Regions from separate parts of the Desulfovibrio sp. 6_1_46AFAA genome, predicted to be linked through region 4. Evidence: predicted binding sites of a transcription regulator. Region 4 holds the regulator's gene; each other region holds the start of a gene.
What was found. Region 4 encodes sigma-54, which starts transcription at its own class of promoters, with help from an activator protein. Its sites were predicted from a motif close to CTGGCACGGNNNNTGCTT; they were not measured.

Region 1 (4,210 bases), 450 kb from region 4:
GCATTGCCCAGGAATAGCAATTGCCATGCCAATTCTTAACTCATTGAAAAACAACAATATTTAATAAAATACAAGGCGAGTCGTCCCGATTGTTCAAATTTGTGACGCAAGACCTGAAAACAGTCAGCCTCGCGCCGGACACGGACGCGAGGCTGACTGTTGTGCGGAAAGAAATTTTTTTATCGTGTGGGAAATGCGGACCTGTCGTAGGAAAGCGTCGTCACGAGATAGATTTTCGTGTTATATCAAGGAAAACAAGCCCGCTTTAAAGGAGTGTACTCTTATGGTACTCGACTGAAAAAGCGGGCGAAAGTTTGACGCAGAGATAACCGAAAAGATACTCGTGACGGCACTTTCTAGAATTGCATCTTGGAAATTTCCTTATACGCCTCCAACACCTTGCCGCGCACGGCGCTGGTCAGCTTCATGGCCAGGCTGGATTTCTGCATGGTGATCATCAGCTCATGCACGTTCTGGCTACGGCCCGAGGCGAAGTCGTCAATGGCCTGGGCCTTGGCGCTCTGCAGCTCATTGACCTTGTTCAGCGAGCCTTTGATCGTGTCGCCGAAGCTGTTGGACGGCGTGACGGGCGTGTGCTGCTGGTCGGGGTAGCGGATGAAATCGGCCTGCGCGCCGAAAGTCTCCCCTTTGTCCACGCTGTCACGCAGCAGGCTCTGGTCCAGGGTGTGGGAAAACAAGGTCTGTTTGCCCACGGGCATGCCCTGCTTGAGGGAGCCGTCCACCTTGTTGAAGTGCTGCAACGCATCGCTGTAGGCCCGCAAGCCCAGTGCCTGAACGCTCATGACATACTCCTATCGACTGCACGGCCTATGACTTGCCGATTTCCAGAGCCTTGTTGTACATGCCCTTGATGGCTTCCACGGTGGTGACATTGGCTTCGTAATTGCGCTGGGCGCTCATCAGATTGGCCATTTCCTCCACCACATTGATGTCCGGATACGAAACATAGCCCTCGGCGTTGGCGTCGGGATGCCCAGGCTCATAGACCTGCTTGAGCGGGCGCTTGTCCATGGTCACGGCCATGACGCGCACGCCCTTGAGCTCGCGGTCCAGGGCCGAGCGCATGTGCACGGAAAAAGGATCGTCCACGTCCGTTGCCGCCTGCACCACGGTGCGCCGCCGGTAGGGGCCGCCCTGGGGCGTGCGCGTGGTTTTGGCGTTGGCCAGGTTCATGGAGATGGTGTTGATACGGGTGCGGTCCGCCGTCAGTCCGGAAGCGCCGATATCGAGTGCGGTCAGAAAATCCATAACGATCTCCCGGCTAAGCCTGCTTGCCGTCCTGGATTATGGTGGACATGCCTTCGAAGGTTTTGCTCATGATCTGGGTAAGCGCGGTGTATTGCAGCTGGTTCTTGGCGTGCTTGGCCATTTCCTTGTCCAGGCTGACGCGGTCCTCGCCGTGGATCTGGCGCGGCTTGAACTGCTTGGACCATTCAGGGCCGAAATTGTCCGGATTAAAGGCCGCCGGCATATGCCCTTCGCTGGTGGCGCTCATGCGCCCCTTCATGTCCAGGCCCAGCGCGCTTTGCAGTTCTTTTTCAAAAGCCAGCTCGCGCGGCTTGTAGTTGGGCGTTTCCACGTTGGCCAGGTTGCTGGTGATCACGTTCTGCCGCTGCAGCTGCATATCCATGACCCGGCTGACAAGACCGATCTGGCTGTTGAACATACTTTTCATAAAGCCTCCCGCATTCCCGACAGGAATGCCTGCCCCGGAGAAGCAAAGTTTGTTCCACAGTCTGTTTTATGTGCGAATTCAGATAATTGCAGATAAAAAATAAAAGCCGCGCCAAGGTTTTGGCGCGGCCGAAGTTCCTTCGGAACGGGAACAGGATGCGGCGAGAGTCAGGACTCCGGCAAGGGCGTTTTTCCGAACAGGCACATGGCGCCGCTCAGAGGCGCATCTGGGCGTCCGTGACGCCCAGGCCGCGCAGCCGCAGATAGACTTCGGCGCAGGCCTGCGCGTCGGAGGCGGCGTTGTGGTGTTTGAGCGCGATGCCGAAATACTCGCAGACCAGATTGAGTTTTTTGGACGGCAGGGGCAGGCTGCGCCGCGAACCTTTCAGGGTGCAGAGAAAAGGCGCCTCCGGCGCGGGCAGACCGGCGGCACGGCAACAGGCAAGGAGCACGCGCCGGTCAAAGGAGGCGTTGTGCGCCAGCAGAAAATGCGCTCCGCACAATATCGCGCCCGCTTCCGGCCAGGCCTGGGCGAAGGAGGGAGCGTCCCTGAGCATGGGCCAGGTCAGGCCGTGAATTTCCGTAAACAGCACGCGCGCGGACGGCGGCCGCAACAGACGGTAAAAGCAATCCGTAACGCGGCCGTCCTCAATGCGCGCAAGGCCCACAGCGCAGGCGCTGTGGGCCGCATAGCCGGACGTTTCAAAATCAATGGCCACACAGGGGCCGCTCAGTACGCTCATGCCCCGGCGGCAGCGGCACGGGCGGCTTCGGCCAGACGGGCGGCGATATACGCGCGCATGGCCGCGTCGTCCTCATCCAGGTTGAAGCAGCAGGCGTCCTCGCCCATCAGGCCCTCGGGCACGTAATCGCCCTTTTCGTCCGGATCCGTAATCATGTCGGCGTAAAAGCAGACGGACAGCCAGCGGCTTTCCGGTTCGTCGTCCACCACGTCCACCAGCACGAAAAGCTCGCGCTTCCGCTGCGCCTCATGCCGGGCGCGCAGGGAATAACTGATGCCCGGCCGGGCCTTGAAATCCAGGCTCACGCCGGACAGGCCCACGAGAAAGTCCTTGTAGACCACGAAAGCCTCTTTGGCCTTCAACGGATCAGCCTGCCAGTTGTCCAGAAAATCCCGCACGTCCTGCGGGCACACAGCGCTCATATCCACTCCTTGCATTTTAGAACAATTTCATTTTGAAATTGCCCTGCTGACGCGAAAACGGCAGCCGCCACAAAGACCGACCCGACGGGCGGCCCGCAGGGCCGTGCCTGTAGCCCAAAGGGCGTACAGGCATCGAGAGCAACGCGGCTTGGATTCCGGCGAAGCGACCGAAGGCAGCCCGAAGGACTTCCCCGTTGCGACAACGGAGCCATACGGGGAGCGACAGCAACGATAACCACGTTTTTCGCCAGAATGCCGACTTTGAAATTTATAAAATTTCAAAGTTACTCTGCTCCAGGCCCGCCGCTCACCGGCTCCACTGCCAGGGCGGCGTGCTCATATTCAGGCCCCAGAGACCACGCCGGTCCACAACGGCCTGATGCTCCTGAATGTACCAGCGGCGGCAGAACATGGCCTTGCACGTCGAACGGTTCACCCAGGCCAGGCCCTCGACCAAAAGCTGGTAATTGACGGATGTTCCGGCAACCTGGACAAGGGCGCTCACCGCGCCCTTGTCGTCCTCGCCCACGCTGTCCACGCCCACCTTGGTGCCCTTGGGCATCAGGCGGAGCAGAAAGTCCCGCGCATCGGGGCCGAAGGGCTGGCTCAGGGAGGGCGCGTCAATGCCGTAAAAACGGAGAATGGTGGTAGGTTCGTCCCTGTCCGCCTTTTCGCTGACCGAGACGGTGTTGCCGTCCTCCACCCGCACCACATAAGCATCCCAGGCGCGTGCGTCAGGGCAGAGCCAAAGGAAAAGAAAAATGACCAGCAAACAGGCTCCGGCCCGCATACTCATGCGCCCTCCTCTGCCGCCGAAATATCGGCGGCGACGTCGCGTGATTCCGTCCGCGACGCGGATCGGCGGCGGGCGGAACGCAATGCCGGAAATAATGCCCGCGCCGCAACGCCTTTGTCAAGGCATGCGGCGCGGGGCGTCACCTGTGCCGCGCGGGCGGCGAAAGCCGCCGCCCGCGCGGCCAGATCTTTGCAAACAGGGAATTGTCGCTAGCCCCAGACGGTCCGGCCGACCTGGTAGGCCCCCACAGCTATGGCATAAGCCAGCGCCGTGTTGAACAGGATGCTGAAAGCCACCCAGCCCCAGCTTCCGGCCTCCTGCCGGATGACCACCAGGGCCACGAAGCAAGGCGAATAGAGCAGCACGAAGAGCATCAGGGACAGGGCCGTGGCCTTGGACCAGGAGGGATCGCTCTTGAGGCGTTCGGCCAGAGGCGCGGCGTCTTCGGGGTCCTGCTCGCCCAGCGCATATGCGGTGCCCATGGTGGCGACCACGGCTTCTTTGGCGGCAATGCCGGCCAGCAGGGCGATGTCCGTACGCCAGTCGAAACCGGC
Region 2 (4,210 bases), 370 kb from region 4:
CTTCCTCATAGACCGGCGCGATTTCAAACTGGCCGGGGGCCACTTCGTTGTGGCGGGTCTTGGCCGGAATGCCCAGGGCCAGCAGTTCGTTTTCCACGTCCTGCATGAAACTCATGACCCGTCCGGGGATGGCCCCGAAGTAATGGTCCTCCATTTCCTGGCCCTTGGGCGAGGGCGCGCCCAGCAGGGTGCGGCCCGCCAGCATGATGTCCGGACGCAGGGCGGCCAGGTTTTTGTCCACCAGAAAGTATTCCTGCTCCGGCCCGACCATGGCCCGCACATAACCGGCGGACGTGTTGCCGAAGAGCTTCAGGATGCGCAGGGCCTGCCGGGACAGGGCGGAAATGGAGCGCAGCAGCGGAATTTTGCGGTCCAGGGCCTCGCCGGAATAGGAATAAAAGTAGGTCGGAATGTGCAGGGTCGCGCCGTAGGGGCCGGGAATGATGAAGACCGGCGCCGAGGGGTCCCAGGCGGTGTAGCCGCGCGCCTCAAAAGTGGAGCGGATGCCGCCCGACGGAAAGGACGAGGCGTCCGGCTCGCCGCTGATCAGCATTCTTCCGGAAAATTCGCTGATGACCTCCCCTTCGGCCGTGGGTGAGAGAAAAGCGTCGTGCTTCTCGGCGGTCAGGCCGGTCATGGGGTGGAACCAGTGGGTATAGTGGGTCGCGCCGCGCTCAATGGCCCAGTCCTTCATGGCGTTGGCCACCACATCGGCGATTTCCGGATTCAGGCGCTCGCCGTCGCGAATGGTCTTGACCAGCTTGCGGTAAACGTCCTTGGGCAGGCGCTTGCGCATCACGGCCAAGCCGAACACGTTGCGTCCGAAAATCTCGCCCGCCTCGTGCGCCCGCTCCTCCCGGCAGGAAGGAACCACCGGCTTTGCCTCAACAGCCTTGAACACCGCCTTTTTACGGGGGGAACTCATCGTATTGTCTCCTTTCCGGTTTGCCGGCCGCGTCTAGAGCGCGTCGTTGCCGCGCTCGCCCGTGCGGATGCGCACCGCGTCCAGCACGTCGCTGATGAAAATCTTGCCGTCGCCCACCTGACCCGTGCGGGCCGTGGCCACCACCGCGCCGAGCACCCGTTCCAGAGCCTCGTCGTGCAGCACCAATTCAATCTTGATCTTGGGCAGGCAGTCCACCTGCATGGTGGTGCCCCGGTAGACTTCGGTATGCCCGTGCTGGCGGCCGAAGCCCCTGATTTCCGAATAGTTCATGCCGTGAATGCCCAGCTTTGAAAGCTCGTCCTTGACCTTGTCGAACATGCCGGGCCGGATGATGATTTCCAGTTTCTTCATGACAGACTCCCTTTGCCGCTTACGGCTTACAGCGAGTAGCCGCGTTCATTGTGTTCGCTCAGATCCAGGCCGGTATACTCCGCTTCGGGAGCGACCCGCAGGCCCACGGTGGAATCCACGATGCCGAGCAGGATGCGGCTGACCACATAGACGAAGGCCCAGGTGCCCAGCACGGAGACGAACTGCACCCAGAGCTGATGCGGATTGCCGTAGAACAGGCCGTCCACATTATTGATGGCCGCGCTGGCGAAAAGGCCGGTAGCCAGCGCGCCCCAGGTGCCGCCCAGGCCGTGGATGCCCACCACGTCCAGGGCGTCGTCATAGCCGAACCTGTTCTTGAGCAGCACGCCGCCGTAGCAGACCATGCCGCCGATGAAGCCGATCAGCATGGCGGGCAGCAAGCCCACGAAGCCCGCGCCAGGGGTGATGGCCACCAGACCGGCCAGAGCCCCGGAAACAGCGCCCAGGCTGGTGGGCTTGCCCGTGCGCTTCCACTCCACCAGCATCCAGCCGAGGATGCCGCAGGCCGAGGCCAGATGCGTGGTTAGCAAAGCCTGACCGGCCAGCGGACCGGCGGACAGGGCGCTGCCCGCGTTGAAACCGAACCAGCCGAACCAGAGCAGGCCGCCGCCCAGCAGGGTGAAAGGCAGATTATTGGGTGTGAAGCTCTGCGGGCCGGTGGACAGGCGGGGCCCCAGAGCCTGGGCGCAAGCCAGCGCGCCAGCGCCGGAGGCCATGTGCACCACCGCGCCGCCCGCGAAGTCCACGGCGCCCATTTTTGCCATCCAGCCGCCGCCCCAGACCCAATGGGCCATGGGCGCATAGGCGAAGATCAGCCAGAGACCCGAAAAGAGCAGCATGGCCGAAAAGCGGATGCGTTCGGCGTACGCGCCGGAAATCAGGGCCACGGTCAGAACCGCGAACATGCACTGGAAGGCCACAAAAACGGTATGCGGCAGATTGGATGCGGCCGGAGCGGCCGTGCCCTCAACCCCGTTCAGAAAAAGGTAGGAAAAGTTACCGATCACGCCGCCGAGGTCATCGCCGAAGGCCAGGGTGTAGCCCACCAGGGCCCAAAGCACGGTGATCAGCCCCAGGCTGGCGTAACTGTGCATGTGGGTGGAAAGCACATTGCGCGCCCGAACCAGGCCGCCGTAAAACAGGGCCAGCGCCGGGGTCATCAGCATGACCATTGTGGCGCAGATGATCACAAAAGCCGTATCCGAAGCGTTCATCACAAACTCCCTTGTGGCCGCTGCCACACGCGCTTTCCGTCGCTTCGCCTTCCCGGGGACGGCAAGCGTCCGGAATGCGCGGCGGCCTATCCGGCCGGACAAAAACTCCGGGGATGGAACCGGCGCCGTGGTCCACCCCCAACGCGGCACATGCCGCGCCTCCTGTTGTGCTCCAAGGCACAATCCATGCCAGAGCCGCAAAGCAGAGGGATCAGACATATACTATCCTAATTTTGCAGATTATTTTTAGTTCCTCGAAAGAGACGGTTGCGAGCTTCACCGGCAAACAGGCCTACTTTTCTACAAAATTGTCGAAAAAAAAGAATCGGCTCTTCCACCGGGTAAACCGAAGGAAGAGCCGATTCATGAAAAATCATGTAAAATCAGTATATTATATCTATGGTTTCAAAATAGACATTTTTGTCGTTTTTCACATCAAGATTGTTTGGACAATCAATCCCTGCCCTGTTTCCAATGAGAAACGGCGAATCTCCCGACTGTGCCGGCGCACCGGCGGTCCGTTTCAAAAAATAACATTTTTGTCGATTTTATGAAATCATACTGTCTGCGGCGGGCGGCGCGCCCTTCCGAACCGGACGGAAGGCTTTGTAACTGATGCCGTATTTTTTCAGGCGCAGGGCCATGATCCGCTCGGTCAGGCCCAGGCTTGCCGCCGCCCTGCCGATCTGCCCTTGGCTGGATTCCAGGGCCTCCACAATGCAGGCCCGTTCCAGTTCGTCCAGACGCTCCCGCAGACTGCCCGCGAAACCGGGCCGGATGACGCAGCAATCCGCGCCGTCCCGGCCTTCGCGGATGCTGTGCAGGGAAGGCGGCAGGTGCTGGGGCAGCACCAGGCTCTCGCGGCCCAGAAGCAGCACGGCGCGCTCCATGACGTTTTCCAGCTCGCGGATATTGCCGGGCCAGGCGTAACGCTGGAGCATATCCATCACGGCCAGGGAAAGGCGCACGTTCTTCCGCCCGTTGGCCGCGGCGAATTTTGCAATAAAATGACCGGCCAGGGGCAGGATATCCTCGGGGCGCAGGCGCAGAGGCGGCAAAGAAATGGGAAAGACATTCAGGCGGTAGAACAGATCACGGCGGAAGCCCCCCTCCTCCACCATCCGCTCCAAGTCACGGTTGGTGGCGGTGATGAAGCGCACGTCCACATGTATGGTTTCCATGCCGCCCAGGCGTTCAAAGCTGCGTTCCTGCAGAACGCGCAGCAATTTGGCCTGGGTCATGAGAGACAGCTCGCCCACTTCGTCCAGAAACAGCGTGCCGCCGTCCGCCAGTTCAAAGCGGCCCTTGCGGGTGGCACTGGCTCCGGTGAAGGCCCCGCGCTCGTGCCCGAACAGCTCGCTTTCAATAAGATTTTCCGGCAGGGCCGCGCAGTTGAGCGAAATAAAGGGCCGAGGCGCGCGGGCGCTGGCCGCGTGAATGGCCCTGGCCGCCAGTTCCTTGCCTGTGCCGGATTCGCCCTGCAAAAAAACCGTGGTCGCGGACGGGGCCACCTGAGCGATCTGGGCGTAGACCTTCTGCATGCTTTCCGAATTGCCCACAAAGCCCTTGGGCCGCAGGGAGGGGCGGCTTTCCTCATCCATGCGGCCCTGGGTTTCCAGGGCCGCGTGCCCCAAGAGGGTCGCAATGATCAACAGCAGACGCACCTCGTCTTCCAAGG
Region 3 (4,210 bases), on a different contig from region 4:
TATGCCGACGACGTGATGAACGCGGCGCGCACGGCGGGGGCCACGGGCGGCACGGTCATCAACGCGCGCGGCACGGGCCGGGAAGAGGACGTGAAATTTTTCGGCATCACTCTTGTGCCGGAAAAGGAACTGCTGCTTATTCTGGCGGAGCAGGCGGCGGCTCCGGACATTCTTGAGGCCATCCGCCGGACGCCCTGCCTGAATGAGCCCGGCATCGGCATTGCCTTCTGCATGGCGGTGGAGAGCTTTTTCCCCCTGGGCCGCGCCGGGGCGACGGACTGAACGGCGTCGTATCCACGGCGCGCGACGCAACGCGGCCCGGAAGGCCGAAGCCCCGGGCCGCGCCGCATCATGCCGAACCGGATCGGTTGCGCCGGTTCAGGCCTCGACATTCAGTTTGGAGCCGATGCCTTCGGCGGCCAGGCCGTCGATGCGGGCCATGTTCTGCTGCATCTCCTGGCCTTTGTCGAGGCTGCCGTTGATGACGGCCGACGCCATGGTGGCCTGAAAGTTCAGGGCATCCTTGGTGACGGCCACGCTCATGCCCATCTGCACATCTTCCATCGCGCACTCCTTGCGCCGTCAGGGCGGCGCTGCTGATAGTCTTCAACAGGGGATATCGGCCGGAATGCGCCTGGCTTAAGGGGGGGCGGATATTTTTTACCGGCTGTTTTCAGACCCCGACCGGATGCGTTTGTCCCGTCCGCCCGGCAAAAGCCGTTGCGGGCAGGCGGCAGGGCGTGTACAAGAGGAAAAACAACAGGATATCGCCCATGAGCACTCTGCATGACGACACGACCGTGACCATGCCGGAACTGGACTCTGTGGTGGAGCGTCTCTGCCACTCCTCGTCCCTGGACGCCGTCTGGCACCGTCCGGCCCAGGGCGCGGCCATGCCTTCGCTGGACGCCTTGAAGGAAATCATGGAGCGCCTGCGCGCGGCCGTCTTTCCAGGCTATTTCGGTTCGACCAGAATCCGGCGCGAGTCCATGCGTTACCACCTTGCGGCCAATCTGGATTCCATTTACCACAAACTGAGCGAGCAGATTCTGCGCGGCTTCTGTTTTTCCTGCGAGGGGCGGCACGCGGCCACGCCCTGCGAGGCCTGCGAGAGCGAAGGTACGGCGGCGGCCCTGAAGTTCATGGACCGGTTGCCCGAAATCCGCCGTCTGCTGGCCGGGGATGCCCAGGCCGCCTATGAGGGCGATCCGGCGGCCACCAGTCCCGGCGAAACCATTTTCTGCTATCCGTCCATGCACGCCATGTTCCACCACCGCATCGCCCATGAGTTGTATACACTCAAGGTACCGGTGATCCCGCGCATCATTTCCGAGATGGCCCATTCGTGCACGGGCATTGACATCCACCCCGGCGCGACCATCGGCGAGGATTTCTTCATCGACCACGGCACCGGCGTGGTTATCGGCGAAACCTGTATTCTGGGGCGCAACTGCCGCCTGTACCAGGGCGTGACCCTGGGGGCCCTGTCCTTTCCCAAAAATCCCGACGGCACGCTGACCAAGGGCATTCCCCGGCATCCGGTGCTGGAGGACAACGTCACGGTCTATGCCGGGGCCACCATCCTGGGCCGGGTCACCATCGGTGCCGGCGCGGTCATCGGCGGCAATGTCTGGATCACCAGCGACGTGCCCGCCGGAGCCAGGATCTCCCAAGAGAAGCCGTATGCGTAAGAAAACGATTGCCCGTCGCCTGCTCGCCCTGGGACTTTGCCTGATGTTTCTGGCCCTGGCCGCCTGCGCCGGACAGAATATTGAGGTGCGTCCCAAAGGGGAGGCGGTTGTGGGCGTCGGCGTGGGCAGCCGTTAGAGCATTTCAACCTTGAAATGCTCTAACGCCGAACACGGCGTGGATTCCGGCAAAGTGACCGAAGGCAGCCCGAAGGGCTGTCCCCGTTGGCGGCAACGGAGCCATACAGGGATCGACAGCAGCGATAATCGCATTTTTTGTCGGGATGAACCCACTGAAACCTATAGCGTTTCAGTGGTGGACTGCTCTGGAACATTTCAGACTTGATCCGCGCCGGGAGCTGTTTTCAGGGCATCCTTTCACGGCAACAGTTTCCGGCAGCGGGTAATTTGGAAACAGTGCGTCTTCCGGGCCTGTCCTGTTGGTGTGCGGGCGCGGCCCGAAAATGAAAAGGGCGGGGATTCCCCGCCCTTTGCTGTTCTGGCACGTCGCGGTACGCCGCGCACAGGGTCTTATCTCCAGCAGCCGCCGCGGCCGCCGTGCCCGTAACCGTGGCCCGAACCGTAACCGCCGTGGTGCATGCCGGGGCCGTAGCCGTTGCCCATGCCGTAGCGATGCCCCATCCCGTAACCGTGGCCCATGCCGTAGCCACCCATGGGCAGGCCTTCCTTGTCGAGCTGGGCCCGGAGGTCGGCGCGGTCGGAGCGCATCTTGCCTTCAAGTTCGCCGATTTCCCGGGACAGGCTTTCAATCTTGCCCTTGTCGGGCGATACGCTGCTCATCTGGGCATCCAGTTCGGCGCGTTTGGTGATCAGGGACTGCCGGACGGCATCCATTTTTTCATAGTGGTTGCTGAAAATCTGCTGCGCCTTGGCCTCCTGTTCCTGCGACAGCGGGGCATCGTAGCCCGGTCCGCCGTTGCTGTAGCCGCGGGCCTGGCTGAGACCGGCAAAGCCCAGAACCAGCATCGCCGCGAGGGCCAGAGACGTCATGCGCAGAGTGTTAGCCTTTTTCATTGTGTCCTCCCGAAGGGGTTGTGTGCGGATACCATTGCGGTATGCACGGATGTTAGTATGTATAAGGTGTCGCCTTTGTGTTTCAGGCGAATTGTCCTGCATATAGCAAGGCGCGTGCCATTATGAATAACTATGTTAAATGATAAATGTAATTAAAAATAACCTGAAAGAACATTGCGCCGCGCGGGGGAAGAACGTAACCTTTTTACCCGCTGCGGGTAAAAAGGTTACACGAAGGGAATCTTATGCAGGATCACTACTCTCCACTCTCCCATCTGGAAAAGCGGCGGCACTGGCGTTTTTTCTGGCGGCTCTTCGCGGGGCTCGCCCTGGCGGGCATCTGCGCCGCGGCCTTCATGGTCTCACGGGGGGCGGAACAGGAAGAGCGGCAAATGCTGGCAAACATGCAGGGCCGGGCCGATGTGCTGATCTGGGCTCTGGAGGGCAGCGCCCGCTCCTTCGGGCATATGCGGCAAAATCCCATGCTGGGCCTGGTGGAGGAGGTGGCGAAACAGCCGGGCGTCGCGTACATCGCCCTGGTGGCCGCGGACGGGCGGGTTTTGATCCACAGCCGCCCGGATCAGGTGGGAACGATTCTGTACAGCCCGGAGGAACTGCAAAAACTGCATGTGGGCGACAACTCCCAAAGCCGTTTTGATCCGAACGATCCGGGCGTGTTTGAAACCTACAAGATTTTTACCCCTTCCCGCCCGCGCGGCGGCGCGGGCATGCCGGGCCATATGGGCATGGGCCGCATGATGCGGGGCGGCCACCACGCCCGGATGTCGTCCGGCGAACTGGAGGACAAGTATATCTTTGTGGGCCTGGATGCTTCGCATTTCGCGGCCAACCTGCACGAATACGTGTTTCATCTCAGCGCCATAGCCGGTCTTGTCACCCTGGCGGGCCTGGTGGGCATCGTGCTGCTGTTCTACATCCAGAATTACCGGTTTTCCAAAAGGATGCTGGAAGATACGCAGGCCCTGGCCGCTCAGGTCATCAATAGCCTTCCGGCCGGGCTGGTGGTGACGGACCCGCACGGGGTCATTTCCCTGAGCAACCGGCACGGGCGGGACATGCTGGGCCTTTCCGGGCAGGAAAAGACGCCGCTTTCCCTGCATGATGCGCCGGTGCTGGACTGGCAGGCCCTGATGGACGAGCTGGATGCGGGCAAGGTTATTCCGGAGCGCGACGCGGACCTTTTCCGCTCCAAGGCCAATCCGCTTCCGGTCAGCCTCAGCGCCGCGAAAATCATCGGCAGCGAGGGCGCGTTTCTGGGCTATCTCTTTATTTTGCGCGATCTGGGCGAGATCCGCAGGCTTCAGAAACAGCTCCGGCAGAGCGAGCGGCTCTCCGCGCTGGGCAATCTGGCTGCGGGCGTGGCCCATGAAATCCGCAATCCGCTCAGCTCCATCAAGGGCTACGCCACCTATCTGACCGAAAAGCTGAAAAACGACAAAATGGCCTATGCCACGGGAAATATTCTG
Region 4 (4,210 bases):
TTGCCAAAGAGCGGCGCGGCGACTATCTGGGCGCCACCGTGCAGGTGATCCCGCACATCACCGACGAGATCAAGCATACTGTGCTTTCCCTGGCCGAGGGCGAGGGCGCGCCGGACGTGGCTATCATAGAAATCGGCGGCACGGTGGGCGACATTGAGGGTCTTCCTTTCCTGGAGGCGATCCGCCAGTTGCGTTCGGAACTGGGGCGCGACAACTGCCTGAACATTCACCTGACCCTGGTGCCCTATCTGCGTTGCGCCGGTGAACACAAAACCAAGCCTACCCAGCACAGCGTCAAGGAGCTGCTTTCCATCGGCATCCAGCCGGACATCATCCTCTGCCGCTGCGAACAGAGCATCCCCCAGGAAATGCGCAAAAAGATCGCCCTGTTCTGCAATGTGGACCAGGACGCGGTCTTTTCCTCCGTGGACGTGGACAACATTTATGAAGTGCCCCTCAAGTTCTATGAGGAAGGTTTTGACCAGAAAGTCGCCATCATGCTGCGCCTGCCCGCGCGCAATGCCCACCTGGAATCCTGGGAAAAGCTGGTTCACGACAGCGCCAATCCCCAGGGCAAGGTGACCATTGCCATTGTGGGCAAGTATGTTGACCTGAAAGAAGCCTACAAGAGCCTGCACGAAGCCCTGATCCACGGCGGCGTGGCCAACCGGGTGGCTGTGGAGTTGCGCTACGTCAACTCCGAAAATGTGACCGAACACAACGCGGCTTCAGTGTTCAAGGGCTGTGACGGCATTCTGGTGCCCGGCGGCTTCGGTTACCGCGGCGTGGAGGGCAAGATCGCGGCTATCCGCTACGCCCGCGAAAAACACGTGCCCTTCTTCGGTATCTGTCTGGGCATGCAATGCGCGGTCATTGAATTTGCCCGCCATGTGGCCGGTCTGGACGACGCCAATTCCGAGGAGTTCAATCCTCTGTCCGACCACAAGGTTATTTACCTGATGACCGAATGGTTCGACTTCCGCACCAAAAATGTGGAAAAACGCGACGCCAGCAGCGATAAGGGCGGCACCATGCGCCTGGGTTCCTATCCCTGCAAGGTATTGCCCGGCACCAAGGCCCACGAAGCCTACAAAAAGGATATGGTGGACGAACGGCATCGCCATCGCTATGAGTTCAACAATGCCTTTAAGGAAATTCTGGGCCAGAAGGGCATGGCCTTCAGCGGCACGGCGCCGGACGACTCTCTGGTGGAAATCATGGAGCTGCCCGACCATCCTTGGTTCCTGGGCTGTCAGTTCCATCCCGAGTTCAAATCCCGCCCCATGGAAGCCCATCCTTTGTTCCGCGAATTCATCAAGGCGGCCAAAAAGCAATCCAAAGCCTGAGCGCCGTTTTGTCGCTTGGCTTGTGATGTATGAAAGGGGAGGCCTGAGGCCTCCCCTTTGCCGTAACTGAGACTTGGTTCCCTGCGGTTTCCGTAGGGGCCGCCACCCGGCGCAAGCCTTGCGGCCTTTCCCTTTTTGTTCGCAGCTTCCGTCTATTGCATAATTTTTCAGCATATGGCACAATTTTTGTAAATGAGAACTCCGTTCAGACATTGTAGCTTATCAGCCTAAAAGAGCAGACATGGCACTGGAACTTCGTCAGCAATTGAAATTGGCTCAGCAACTGGTCATGACGCCGCAGTTACAGCAGGCCATCAAGCTGCTTCAGCTCTCGCGCGTGGAACTACTGGAAACCGTGCAGCAGGAGATGCTGGACAATCCTTTTCTTGAGGAGCTCTCGGGTGATGAGTCTTCTTCGGATCAGGCCTCCCAGACAGAGCGCCGGGAGGCCGTTGAAGAAGAGGTCTACGACAAGGAACTCGCCAAGGATGCCTCGTGGGAGGACTATCTCGGCGAGTTCGCCAGCACTCCGCGCCAAGTACAGCCGCGTGACTTTGAAGCGGCTGAAGAAATTTCTCCTCTGGAAGCCCGTTATGCCGCCAAGCCCACATTGGAAGGGCATCTGCTCTGGCAGCTGCGCCTTTCCATGCTGACCGAGGCGCAAAAGGAAATCGGCGAGGTCATCATCGGCAATCTGTCTTCCTCCGGCTATTTGCAGGCCACCTTGGAAGAAATCGCGGAGATGACCACATCCACGCCCGACGAGGTGCGGGCGGTGCTGGAAAGAGTGCAGCTTTTTGATCCCATAGGGGTGGCCGCGCGCGACGCGCGCGAGTGTCTGCTGATCCAGCTGAAAAGTCTGAACTATGACCGGGATCCCATTCTTCTCGATCTGGTCCAGTCCCATCTGGAAGATCTGGAGGCCAAGCGCTACAAGCCTCTGCTGCGCAAGTTCAAGCTGGATATGGAGGAACTCAAGGAATATCTGAACATCATCCAGAGCCTTGATCCACTGCCCGGCGCCAGTTTCGGCGGCGGCGAACCCACCTATGTGAGCCCGGATGTCTTTGTGTACAAGATGGGCGATGAATTCGTCATTCTGCTCAATGAAGACGGTTTGCCGCAGTTGCAGCTTTCCTCGCTCTGCCAGATGAATATGGGATCTTCCTCGGATAAGGAAAAAGAATACTGTACGGAAAAAATGCGCTCGGCCTCCTGGCTGATCAAGAGCCTGTATCAACGCCAGCGTACGCTGTACAAGGTGGTGGAGAGCATTGTGCGCCACCAGCAGCCGTTTTTTGAAAACGGCGTCACCAAACTGGCTCCGCTGATTCTGAAAGACATTGCCGATGATATCAGCATGCACGAATCAACCGTAAGCCGGATCACTACCAACAAATACGTGGCGACGCCCCACGGGATTTTTGAGCTGAAGTTCTTCTTTAACAGCGGCCTTGAGCTGGACGACGGCAGTCAGGTCGGCTCGGAAAGCGTTAAGGCGCTGATCAAGAAGTTCATAGCCGATGAAGACTCCAAGGCCCCCTTGAGTGACGAACGCATCGGAGAAATGCTCAAGGAGCGCCTGAAAGTGAATATTGCCCGGCGTACGGTGGCCAAGTACCGCACGGCGCTGGACATTCCCTCGTCGTCACGGCGTAAGGAGCACTTCTGATCTCACAGCGGTGCTTTGCAATCCCAAGGAGGAACGCATGAATATCTCTTTCGCCTTCAAGAATTTTGAGGCCTCCGATCATTTGAAGAAGTATGCCCGCCGCCGCATGGAAAAGTTGGGGCGGTTTTATGGCAAGTCCGCGGGTCTGGAAGTAAGCGTCGTGCTGACGGTGGATAAATTCCGCCATCGTTGCGAAGTGACCGTTTCCGGCGAGGGCCTGCATATCAACGCCACCGAGCAGACCTCCGATATGTACGCGGCTATCGACCTTGTGACCGACAAGGTGGAAGCCCAGATCAAGCGTCAGGTGTCCCGCGTCAAGGAACAACGCCGTAAGGCCCGCAATGCCGATGTGGACGTCTTTACCTACAATCTGGAAGCCCAGCCCGAGGAAAGTCAGACCGTGGTGGGCACGGACCGCTTCGCGCCAAAGCCGCTGCACCTGGATGAGGCGCTGATGCAACTGGATTCCATCGGCAGCGAATTTCTGGTCTTTCTCAATGCCGAAAGCAATCGCGTCAATGTGGTTTACCGTCGGCGCACTACAGGCTACGCCCTGATTGATCCCGTGTTGTAGCCGTTCCGCCATACTTTTTCCGCCGGGCCTGTCTTCGCACGAAGATCGGCCCGGTGGCTCCCAGTGAAGTATACGTATGAGCACGTCACAGCAGCCCCCCTGCCGCAGCCCGTCCGATCCGGATTCATCTGCTGACACGCCCAAAGTCGCCCATGACCGCCCTGTGCAGGTCTGTATTGTCACCGGTCTTTCCGGCGCGGGCAAAAGTACGGCCGTGCAGGTTTTTGAAGATCTGCGCTATTTCGCCGTGGACGGTCTGCCCGCAAGTCTGGCCCCGGAAATGGCCGCTATGATGGAACGCCCTTCCATGAGTCATTTCATGGGCATTGCCTTGGGCATGGACATGCGTCAGAGCAATTTCCCGGATGAAATCAACGACGCCCTGAGCGTTATGGCCGCCAAGGGTATCCGTCCGCTTCTGCTGTTTCTGGAGGCTGACGCGCAGGAGCTCATGCGCCGCTACGCCACCACCCGCCGCCCGCATCCGCTGGAGCGGGAGGGCATGGGCCTTGAAGCCGCCCTGGCCGCCGAACGCAACCGCCTGCGCCCTTTGCGGGAAATGGCCGACTTGGTTATCGACACTTCGCGTTTTTCCATCCATGACCTGCGGCGTTC

Region 1: flgB (flagellar basal body rod protein FlgB) is a predicted target of sigma-54. The motif match lies at 1,737-1,754, and genes of this name have one in related genera.
Region 2: HMPREF1022_RS00320 (ammonium transporter) is a predicted target of sigma-54. The motif match lies at 2,708-2,725, and genes of this name have one in related genera.
Region 3: HMPREF1022_RS10350 (periplasmic heavy metal sensor) is a predicted target of sigma-54. The motif match lies at 2,827-2,844, and genes of this name have one in related genera.

Annotation. Positions count from the first base shown of each region.
Region 1 covers NZ_JH114300.1:27,450-31,659, reverse strand. Annotated here, with positions in the region: gene fliE (flagellar hook-basal body complex protein FliE) at 357-803, opposite strand; gene flgC (flagellar basal body rod protein FlgC) at 829-1,269, opposite strand; gene flgB (flagellar basal body rod protein FlgB) at 1,283-1,696, opposite strand; gene HMPREF1022_RS00095 (3'-5' exonuclease) at 1,911-2,438, opposite strand; gene HMPREF1022_RS00090 (hypothetical protein) at 2,435-2,860, opposite strand; gene HMPREF1022_RS00085 (thermonuclease family protein) at 3,168-3,656, opposite strand; gene feoB (ferrous iron transport protein B) at 3,866-4,210, opposite strand, start outside.
Region 2 covers NZ_JH114300.1:103,648-107,857, reverse strand. Annotated here, with positions in the region: gene HMPREF1022_RS00330 (glutamine synthetase III family protein) at 1-925, opposite strand, end outside; gene HMPREF1022_RS00325 (P-II family nitrogen regulator) at 959-1,297, opposite strand; gene HMPREF1022_RS00320 (ammonium transporter) at 1,324-2,532, opposite strand; gene HMPREF1022_RS00315 (sigma-54 interaction domain-containing protein) at 3,081-4,210, opposite strand, start outside.
Region 3 covers NZ_JH114303.1:144,982-149,191, reverse strand. Annotated here, with positions in the region: gene HMPREF1022_RS10365 (P-II family nitrogen regulator) at 1-282, shown strand, start outside; gene HMPREF1022_RS10360 (hypothetical protein) at 379-564, opposite strand; gene epsC (serine O-acetyltransferase EpsC) at 774-1,691, shown strand; gene HMPREF1022_RS18175 (hypothetical protein) at 1,684-1,827, shown strand; gene HMPREF1022_RS10350 (periplasmic heavy metal sensor) at 2,220-2,723, opposite strand; gene HMPREF1022_RS10345 (ATP-binding protein) at 2,969-4,210, shown strand, end outside.
Region 4 covers NZ_JH114300.1:476,271-480,480, reverse strand. Annotated here, with positions in the region: gene HMPREF1022_RS01935 (CTP synthase) at 1-1,346, shown strand, start outside; gene rpoN (RNA polymerase factor sigma-54) at 1,588-3,018, shown strand; gene hpf (ribosome hibernation-promoting factor, HPF/YfiA family) at 3,056-3,595, shown strand; gene rapZ (RNase adapter RapZ) at 3,672-4,210, shown strand, end outside.